2 regions of the Spirillospora sp. NPDC048823 genome follow, and region 2 is predicted to be linked to the other one. Evidence: riboswitches for the same ligand, from Rfam matches in the RefSeq annotation. Region 2 holds a riboswitch; the other holds the start of a gene.
The links. Region 2 has a riboswitch for cyclic di-AMP ahead of ACGFK0_RS37010 (C40 family peptidase). Riboswitches for the same ligand answer to the same signal wherever they lie in the genome.

Region 1 (4,853 bases), on a different contig from region 2:
CTCCAGGCCGCCTACCGGAAGGTCGGCCTCGACATCCCGCGCACGACCTTCCAGCAGTGGCCGTTCGGCGTGAAGATCGACAAGGGTGACGAGCAGCCCGGCGACCTGGTGTTCTTCAACTCCGGTCCGGGGACCTCGTCGAACAGTCCCGGCCATGTCGGGATGGTGATCGCCGACAACAAGATGATCGTGGCGAGCTGCTCGACGTGCGTCCCGGCGATCGGCGTGAAGCCCTACAAGCGCTCCGACTGGGTGGGCGTGACCCGGCCCCTCGCCCGGCCCGACTTCCAGAAGAAGGTCGGCGAACTGGCCGCGCGGCGGCCGGGCGGCTGATCCGCCGGCCTGCCCGGGGCGACGTCACCGGAACCGGCGCCTGCCGACGACCAGCACGATGTCCCGGAGCGCGTCGGCGGCGTCCCGGACGTCCTCGGGCGGCACGCCCGCCATGATCTCCTCATGGGCCACGCGCGACGCCGCCATCGCACGCCCGGTGACGCTCAGCCCCTCCTCGGTGAGCTGGACGAAGCGGCTTCGGGCGTCCCCCGTGTTGGCCTCCCGCTCGACGTACCCGGCCCTCTGACGCGATAAATGCGGCGGGGAACCGCCGGGACGCGTGGCATGCTGATCGGCGTGGAGCACGAGATAACCATCCGAGTCGCCGGCGAGCTGCTGATGTTCCTGCCCGCCGCGCGGCGCGAGCCCGTGAGCCGCCTGGCCTACGACGGAACCTCGACGCTGGGGCACCTCGTGGAGTCGCTCGGTGTCCCGCTGCCCGAGGCCGGTCCGATGACCGTCGACGGTGAACCGGCCGGTCCCGCCGCCCGCCCGGACCCCGGCGCCGAGGTGGGGGTGGAGGCGGTGCCGCGCCCGCAGCCCGTCCCGCTGGAGCCGGGCCAGGCCGCCCCGCGCTTCCTGCTCGACGTGCACCTGGGCACGCTGGCCCGGCGGATGCGCCTCCTCGGCCTCGACACCGCCTACCACAACGACATGGACGACCCGGCGCTGGTCGTCCAGGCCAATGAGGAACGCCGCGTCCTGCTCACCCAGGACCGCGGGCTCCTCCGCCGCCGCGCACTGTGGTTCGGCGCGTACGTCCGCGGCTCACGCCCGGACGACCAGCTCCGCGACCTCCTGGACCGGTTCGCGCCCGTGCTCCGCCCGTGGACGCGCTGCACCGCCTGCAACGGTGAACTCGTCCCGGTCGACAAGCAGGAGATCGAAGGCGACCTTGAGCTGGGCACGCGCCGCAGCTACGACGTCTACGGCCGCTGCGCCGACTGCGGTCAGCTCTACTGGCGCGGCGCGCACGGCGGCCACCTGGAGGAGATCGTCCGTGACGCGACACGCCAGGTCGAGTCCATCCGGGAGACCGGACGGGCCGGAAGCGCCGTCTGACGCCGATGGGGACGACAGGGAAGAGGAGCCGGTGGCGAACGATCTCGTGGTGGTCGGGGCGGCGATCATTTCCGACGGGCGGTTGCTGAGCGCCCAGCGTGCCGAGCCGCCGCACATGGCGGGCGGCTGGGAGCTGCCCGGCGGGAAGGTCGACCCGGGCGAGACGGACGAGGACGCGCTGGTGCGCGAGTGCCACGAGGAGCTCGCCATCAAGATCCGGTTGAAAGACCGGATCGGCGGCGACTGGCGGCTCAGCGGGCAGGCCGTGCTCCGGGTGTGGACGGCGCAGATCACCGAGGGCGAACCGCAGGCCCTGGAACACCTGGCGCTCCGCTGGCTGTCCCCGGACGAGCTGTACGACGTCGCCTGGCTCCCCGGCGACCTCCCCGTAATCGACGCCCTCGCCCACCAGGGCCTCACCTGAGACGGCCCGCCGCAGAAGCAAGACGCCCGCCGTCCGAAGGGGCGGACGACCCCGGCCCCCACCCCGACCCCGCGACGACCCAAACCGTCGCGATCGCGTCCGAAGGCAGGCTTCGAGCGAAGCAAGAAACCTGATCGCGCAGCGAGCCGCAAGGCGAGCCGGAGCGATGCAGCGATCGCACGCAGTGCCCGCCGAAGGGAGGGCCCTCCAGGGCCCGACCGCCAAGGGCACTGCAAAAAAAGGACGAGGGCTTCCCGCCGCGCCGCGGGAAGCCCCCGACGTTCTCAGGAGATGCGATTCGCGCCGGCGTAGTCGGAGCGGTCGGACATCTTGGAGATCTTCACCACATCACCGGTCTGCGGGGCGTGCAGGTACTTGCCGTCGCTGAGGTAGATGCCCATGTGGTGGAGGCTGCCGCCGAAGTAGACCAGGTCGCCGGAGCGGAGCTGGTTCCGGGGGACCTTGGAACCGAGTCCGTACAGGGCGCCGGTGTAGTGCGGCAGCCCGCGCTTGCCGATCTGGGCGTACGCCCAGACGACGAGCCCTGAGCAGTCGAAGCTGTTCGGCCCGGCGGCGGCCCACACGTACGGCGAGCCGAGTTTGGTGAGCGCCTTGCGGGCCATGTCGGCCGGCGCACCCGATCCCTTCACGGTCGCGCGCAGGCCGCTGCGGGGGTCGCTGACCCGGGTGGTGGTCAGCTTGTCCAGCCGCTTCGTGACCTCGGCGACCTTCTGCCTGGCCGCTTCGCGGGCCTTCTCGGCGTCCGCGGCGGCCTTCTCGACCTGCGCCTTCTTCGCCTCGGCGGTGCGCTGCGCGGTCTCGGCCTGCTCGATCTGCTTCTGCAGCGCCTGGACGGTGGTGATCTGGCTCTGGGTCAGGTAGGCGCGTTCGGCCAGCCCTTCGGCCGAGCCGTCGGCACCGAAGATCACGTCGGGGGCGCCGGTCATGTAGTTCGCGGCCGCCATCCGTCCGAGCCGCTCGCGGGCGGGGGTGGCCTGGGCGCGCAACGCCGCGGCCTCCTTGGCGGCGGCCTGCTCGGCCTTCTTGGCCTTGCCCAGGTCGACGCGGGTCTTGTTGTACTTCTCGGTGAGGATCTCGGCCTCTTCGTTCAGCGCGTCGAGGCTTTTGCGCAGCCCCTCCTCCGTCGTCGGAGTGGGGGTCGGGGAGGTCGCGGCGGCGAGCTGGAACGGCGACGTGGCGTGGGCGGCGACGGGCGCGGTGGCGCCGAGGCCGATCAGGAGCATCGTGGCCGTGGCGGCGGGCGTGACGCGCCGCCACCGTCGGGGGGCCGGTGCCAAGCCGGTGTTCTCCTCTCCTCGCGCGCCTACCGGGTTAGCTGACGGGTTCGGGCCAGGAGTCGCCCTACGACGTGTGTCGATTCACCCCAGGGACCTGGGTCCCCGGCTCTCCCGTTCGCGGGAGATTCGGCGCTCCGGTCGCAGCCCCGGGGAGAGGGGGCCTCGGACGACCGGATCTCGGAAAGATTACAAAGAACGAGCAAAGTTGGCGAATCGGGGTCCCTGTGACCGGTGGGGAGGCCTTCGCCGAACGGGTTGCGGGCACGGGCAAGTAGAATGGCCGATGCCGTGTTCTGCGGCGGATCCCGAACTCTCACCCCAAGGCGAGCCCCGCATGCCCATCACCACGCGCGATGACCTCCGGAACGTCGCGATCGTCGCCCACGTCGACCACGGAAAGACGACGCTGGTCGACGCCATGCTCTGGCAGTCCGGGGCCTTCCGGGAGAACCAGACCGTCGACGACCGCGTGATGGACTCCGACGATCTGGAGCGCGAGAAGGGGATCACCATTCTCGCCAAGAACACCGCCGTGCGGCACAACGGGCTGACGATCAACATCATCGACACCCCGGGGCACGCGGACTTCGGCGGTGAGGTGGAGCGCGGGCTGTCCATGGTGGACGGCGTCGTCCTGCTGGTGGACGCCAGCGAGGGCCCGCTCCCGCAGACGCGGTTCGTGCTGCGCAAGGCGCTCGCCGCGCGGCTGCCGGTGATCCTGGTCGTGAACAAGACCGACCGTCCCGACGCCCGCATCGACGAGGTCGTGGACGAGACGTACGAGCTGTTCATGGACCTCGACGCCGACGAGGAGCAGATCGACTTCCCGATCGTGTACGCGTCGGGCCGCGCCGGGCGGGCGTCGCTGGACAAGCCCGCCGACGGCGCCATGCCCGGCAGCGACGACCTGGAGCCGCTGTTCAAGGTCATCACCGAGACGATCCCGGCGCCGTCCTTCGACCCGGACGTCCCGCTGCGGGCGCACGTCACCAACCTGGACGCCTCCAGTTACCTCGGCCGCATCGCGCTGTGCCGGGTGCACGCCGGGACGATCAAGAAGGGCCAGCAGGTCGCCTGGTGCCGGCACGACGGCAGCATCGAGCGGGTGAAGATCACCGAGCTGCTGATGACCGACGCGCTCACCCGCAAGCCCGCGCAGGAGGCGGGGCCCGGCGACATCATCGCGATCGCCGGCATCCCCGACATCATGATCGGCGACACCATCGCCGACCCGGACGACCCGCGCCCGCTGCCGCTGATCACCGTGGACGAGCCCGCGATCTCCATGACGGTCGGCACCAACACCGGGCCGATGGCGGGACGGGAGAAGGGCACCAAGGTCACCGCCCGGATGGTCAAGGACCGGCTGGAGCGCGAACTGGTGGGCAACGTGTCCATCAAGGTGCTGCCGACCGAGCGTCCGGACGCGTGGGAGGTGCAGGGCCGCGGCGAGCTGGCCCTGGCGATCCTGGTCGAGAACATGCGCCGCGAGGGCTACGAGCTGACCGTCGGCAAGCCGCAGGTGGTCGTCAAGGTCGTCGACGGCAAGAAGCACGAGCCGGTCGAGCGGCTCACCATCGACATTCCCGAGGAGCACCTCGGCGCCGTGACCCAGCTGCTGGCGGTCCGCAAGGGCCGCATGGAGCAGATGACCAACCACGGCACCGGCTGGATCCGGCTGGAGTTCCTGGTTCCGGCGCGCGCCCTGATCGGGTTCCGCACCGAGTTCATGACCG
Region 2 (4,853 bases):
CGTCGGAGGCGGGATCTCCCAGTTCGCGACGACGATGTTCAACGCCGTCTTCTTCGGGGGCCTGGAGGATGTCCAGCACATGCCCCACTCGTATTACATCTCGCGCTATCCCGCGGGACGCGAGTCGACGGTGTCCTTCCCCCAGCCGGATTTCCGCTGGCGCAACGACTCCCCGTACGGCGTGCTCGTCGACACCGCCTACACCGACACGTCCCTCACCGTGAACTTCTGGAGCACCGAGCGCTACGACATCGAGTCGAAGAGTTCCGAGCCGTACGCGATCAAGGGCTTCGAGAACAAGACCGACTCGGGGCCGAAGTGCATTCCGATGCCGGGGGCGGAGGGATTCCAGATCGACGTCTGGCGGATCTTCAAGCAGGACGGAAAGGTCGTGCGCCGCCAGAAGTTCCATACGACCTATGCCGCCGAGCCACGCATCACATGCCGTTAACGATCACCGCCGATGCGCGCCGTCGGGGGGCCGCCGGCGTCGGTTGGAAGCCGTCCCCAGCCGGGGCGCCGAAGGCTCAAGATGTCCCCGTTCCCGCCCACGGCCGACTCTCCGGCAGAATGTGGGCAGGACGGAGGTGCCGTGTGGCCGGATTGAGCGGATCGCTCGAGCGTTCCATCATGGACGTGCTCTGGGAGGCCCCCAGCCCGCTACGCGTTCGTGAGCTTCTGGCGAAGCTGAACGAGAACGCCGACAAGGCGCTGGCCTACAACACCGTCCAGACGGTCGCCGAGCGGCTGGCGCAGAAGGGGCTGCTGCAGCGCACGCAGGACGGGCCGGCCTTCCGCTACGCCCCCACCCGTGCGCGGGAAGAGTATGCGGTCGAGTTGATGCTCGACGCTCTCACCGAGTCTCCCGACCACGGGGGCATCCTCGCGAGATTCGCCGAAAGCGTCCCTCCGGAAGACGTCCGCCACCTGCTGGACGCGCTGCGCCGGCGGACGTCCGACGGCCAAGAGGCGTGACGGCGTGATCTACCTGGTGGTCGGCCTGATCTGCACGGCGGTCCTGCTGGGCTGTCTGGCGGGGCCCGCCCTCGATCGGCTTCGGCCTCCCGCCGCGCACCCGGGGATCGCCATCGCCTGCTGGGCCGCGGCCCTCACCGGCACATTCATCGCCGGCATCGGGATCATCGCGGCGGCGTTGCTGTCGCCCCCGGCGCCCGGCCACGGCTTCCTGGAGTGGCTGCGCGACTGCCTGCCCCATCACGGGGATTCGGCGATCATCATCGCGGCGGCCGCCAGCCTGGTGGTGCTCACGGCCTGCTGTTCGCGGCTCGCCCGCAGCCTGCCCCGGCTCGTCCGTGCGGTACGTCACCGCCGCCGGCACCGGGAGATGCTGCGGCTCGTCGCGAAGGAGCACGGTCAGCATGGGGACGTCCTCGTGCTCGACCATCCCGTCCCGGTCGCGTACTCGCTGCCGGCCAGGCATCGCGCGATCGTCGTCAGCACCGGCACACAGGACGCTCTCACTCCCGACGAGTTCGGCGCGGTTCTGGTCCATGAGCGAGCCCACCTGCGTCAGCGGCATCACGCACTGCTGCTCATGCTCGACCTGGCCCACGCCCTGCTGCCCCGGCTGCCCACGGTCCGCCGGGCGAAGAAGAGCTTCCCGCTGCTGCTGGAGATGGCCGCCGACGATGCGGCGGCCCGCGCATGTGGAAGGCGCACGCTCGTCGACGCCCTGCACCGGCTCGCGGCGACGCCGGGCGTGGCGGGCGCCCTCGGCGCCGCCGGGTCTTCGACCGGTGCGCTGGCGGAGCGGGTCCGGCGGCTCGAGTCCGCCGAGACGACGAAGCCGCGCCGGGCGGTCCGGATGGCGGCCTCCGCCTTCGTGGCCGCCGCCGTCGCCACTCCCCTGATGGTCGCCGCCGCGACCATCATGGAGCTGTCCTACATCTGCTGAGACCGTTGAGGCGGTTTGTCGCAATCGGCCACTTGAGTGGCGGTTGAGGCCGCTATCTCCTACGCTCCGTAGGAGCCATGGCGAGGCGTCCCCGCCGGGGACGGCGATGGCCACGCCGAATCCAGCGGACCACGCCGTCCGAGGGAGCCGGGGAACCGTTCTCCACTGGGGTGAATCCGCTCTCCGCGAGCGGTAGGGCGACTCCGGCCCGAACCCGGCAGCTCACCCGGTAGGCGGCACAGGAGAGGACACCGCATGCAGCGACGAGCTGCCGGAGACGGAACGGCCCGCCGCCGGATCATCACCAGGACGGCATGGACGGCGTCGATCGCTCTTTCCGCGACGCTCGTGGCCCCCGCACCCGCCTGGTCGGAGCCCGACCCGTCCCGCAGGGAGCTGACCGCGCAGCAGAAGAAGCTCGCCGATGAGGCGGAGAAGCTCAGCGAGCAGTACAACGGGCTGCGGGTGCGACTGCGGCAGGCCCAACGCGCCGCCAAGGTGGCCGACGGGACGCCGCCCGCCAGAAGAAGGCGCTGGAGGAGACGCGGGCCAGGATCGTCAAGCTCGCCGCGGACAGCTACAAGAACGGCCCGCGGGACCCGGCGGTCGCCTTCGCCTCGTCCGGGGACCCGCAGGCCGTCCTTGACCGGTCGGCCACACTCAACTACTTCGCCAGCCAGGAAAGCGCTCGCGTCACTCAGCTGCTGCAGACGATGCAGGCGGCGGAACGTGCCCGCAAATCGGCTGAAACGCATGCGAAGCAGGTCCACGAACTCACCGCCGAGGCGAAGAAGAAGCGCAAGGAACTCCAGGCCAAGCTGACGAAGGTCGAGGCCAAGCTGGGTACCGGCTCGGGCGCTCGCACCAGCGCGGGACCCGCTCCCAATGTGGACCCCGGAGGTGCCTCCGCCAAGGCCATGGGCGCGGTCAGAGCGGCTTTGAGCCAGCGGGGCGTCCCGTACTCCTGGGGTGGGGGCAGCGCATCTGGCCCGACCTACGGCACCGCACAGGGCGCCAACATCAAGGGGTTCGACTGCTCGGGATTGACGATGTACGCCTACGCCCAGGTCGGCATCAACCTGCCCCACTACACCGGCAGCCAGTACACCGCCGGCACCCGCGTCTCCCAAAGCCAACTCAAGCCCGGTGACCTGGTCTTCTTCTACAGCGACCTGCACCACATGGGCCTGTACATCGGCAACGGGAAGATGGTCCACGCCCCCGTCATCCACCCCCTGGGGTGACGGGGGCGTCACCCGGAACACCTCCGACACGGTGCCCCTCAGCCACAGCCTGACGGGCTGTAGGCGGGCGGCTGATCAAACTGGGCGACCGCGCTCATTTGGTGTCCCGCGGTGGCACGACCTTGAGGGCCGCTTGCAGGGCCTCGCTCTCCTCCGGCGAGAGATCCGACAGGAAGTGCACGAGCGCGGCGGCCTGGTTGCTACTGGTCGACAGTGCCTCGCGCATCAGCTTGGCCGTGTAACCCTCCCGCGAGGCGACCGCCTCGTACTCGTAGGCGCGCCCGACCCGCTTCCTGCGCAGCCATCCCTTCTTGTGCAGGTTGTCCATCACCGTCATCACCGTGGTGTAGGCGATCGACCGCTCCTGCTGGAGGTCCTCCAGGACCTCACGAACATTGGCCGGACGGCCGTAGGACCACATCCTGTCCATGATCGCGGCCTCCAGGTCACCGAAGCGCTGCCCGGCCATGATGCCCCCTTCCGCCGCCCCACCTGCCACCTTGTCGCGGCATACTACAGTCGATAGTAAACACGTCTCGGTGGAGGTGAGAGGCCGACTCGAACCGGCGGTTCTCACACCGGCCTGACTCCCGGCAACGGCTGCCCGTGCCCGGTGGTCTTGAGTCATGTGTGGCCTCACCCATCTACTATCCTCCTTCCCGATGTTCCACCGAGGGCGCGCCTTCGCGGACGGTCGGCGCTGCTTCAGGCGACCACACCGGAGACCCACGCTCACGGAGCGTCTCCTGGCGGGATCCATAAGGCCAAGGCCAAGCAGCCTCTCACGCGGGCGGCCACGGAGCCGGGATGTTCTTGATCCGTCGGTCACCTGCCCGACGGAGACCTACGAGGGCGGTGACGACTACTACGCCACCGCCCCGTGGTGCGACATGTTCCTCGCCTGGGCAGCCAAGAAGACCGGCGTGGAGGACTGGGCGGGCGAGTTCGCCGCCACCATCCAGCACGCCAAGTGGTTCAAAAAGAAGGACGCGTGGGGAACCGAGCCCGAGCCGGGCGCGCTGGTGTTCTTCGCATGGTCCGGCTCCAAGGACATCGACGCCATCAGCCATGTCGGCCTGGTGGAAAGCGTCAAGGGCTCGACCCTCCGCACCATCGAGGCGAACACCGACGGCGTCCACCTCAAACGGAGGACGCGCGACGTCGGTGACGTCGTCGGCTACGGCTATCCCGGCAAGGTCGAGGTGGCGGGCAAGGCGCTGCCGGGTTCAGAAGGGGAGAAGAACCACGTCCCCAAGCACGTGGCCGCCGAGTCCGGGACCATGGCCGCGGAGGCGACGCGACCCGGAAACGCGGTCACGTCTCAGCAGACGAGCACGAAGGCGGCTGACGGGCAGCCGCTGGTCGAGCCCGACGCGTTGCTGGGAGGGCTGCTGTCCATCGCGGTCTGCGGCGCGGTCGCGCTGGCGGCGGGCAAGTCGATGGCCGCCCGGGTTCCGGCCGAGCCGCCGATCCGCGTCCGCAAGCGCGGCAAGCACCACAAGCGGCCGGTCGAACTGCCCGCGGACATCACACCAACCGTCCTGGACGCGTCCGAGGCCGGAACCGCCGTCATGCCGGCGATCTCAGCCGCCGTCGCCGCCGAGGCGGAGGACCGCGAGTTCTGGAGCCGGGTCTCGCCCCTCGAGGACGATGAGGACCTCGCGTTCTGGGACGCTCTCCATGCCGACCTCCCA

Region 1: another riboswitch for cyclic di-AMP. It lies ahead of ACGFK0_RS05245 (NlpC/P60 family protein); the one in region 2 lies ahead of ACGFK0_RS37010 (C40 family peptidase).

Annotation. Positions count from the first base shown of each region.
Region 1 covers NZ_JBICUT010000002.1:361,212-366,064, forward strand. The annotation lists gene ACGFK0_RS05225 (NlpC/P60 family protein) at 1-333, shown strand, start outside; gene ACGFK0_RS05230 (hypothetical protein) at 358-480, opposite strand; gene ACGFK0_RS05235 (Mut7-C RNAse domain-containing protein) at 619-1,395, shown strand; gene ACGFK0_RS05240 ((deoxy)nucleoside triphosphate pyrophosphohydrolase) at 1,427-1,819, shown strand; gene ACGFK0_RS05245 (NlpC/P60 family protein) at 2,104-3,117, opposite strand; cyclic di-AMP (ydaO/yuaA leader) riboswitch at 3,125-3,259, opposite strand; gene typA (translational GTPase TypA) at 3,452-4,853, shown strand, end outside.
Region 2 covers NZ_JBICUT010000029.1:853-5,705, reverse strand. The annotation lists gene ACGFK0_RS37025 (VanW family protein) at 1-451, shown strand, start outside; gene ACGFK0_RS37020 (BlaI/MecI/CopY family transcriptional regulator) at 442-975, shown strand; gene ACGFK0_RS37015 (M56 family metallopeptidase) at 980-1,915, shown strand; cyclic di-AMP (ydaO/yuaA leader) riboswitch at 2,019-2,167, shown strand; gene ACGFK0_RS37010 (C40 family peptidase) at 2,629-3,159, shown strand; gene ACGFK0_RS37005 (BlaI/MecI/CopY family transcriptional regulator) at 3,254-3,628, opposite strand; gene ACGFK0_RS37000 (CHAP domain-containing protein) at 3,786-4,853, shown strand, end outside.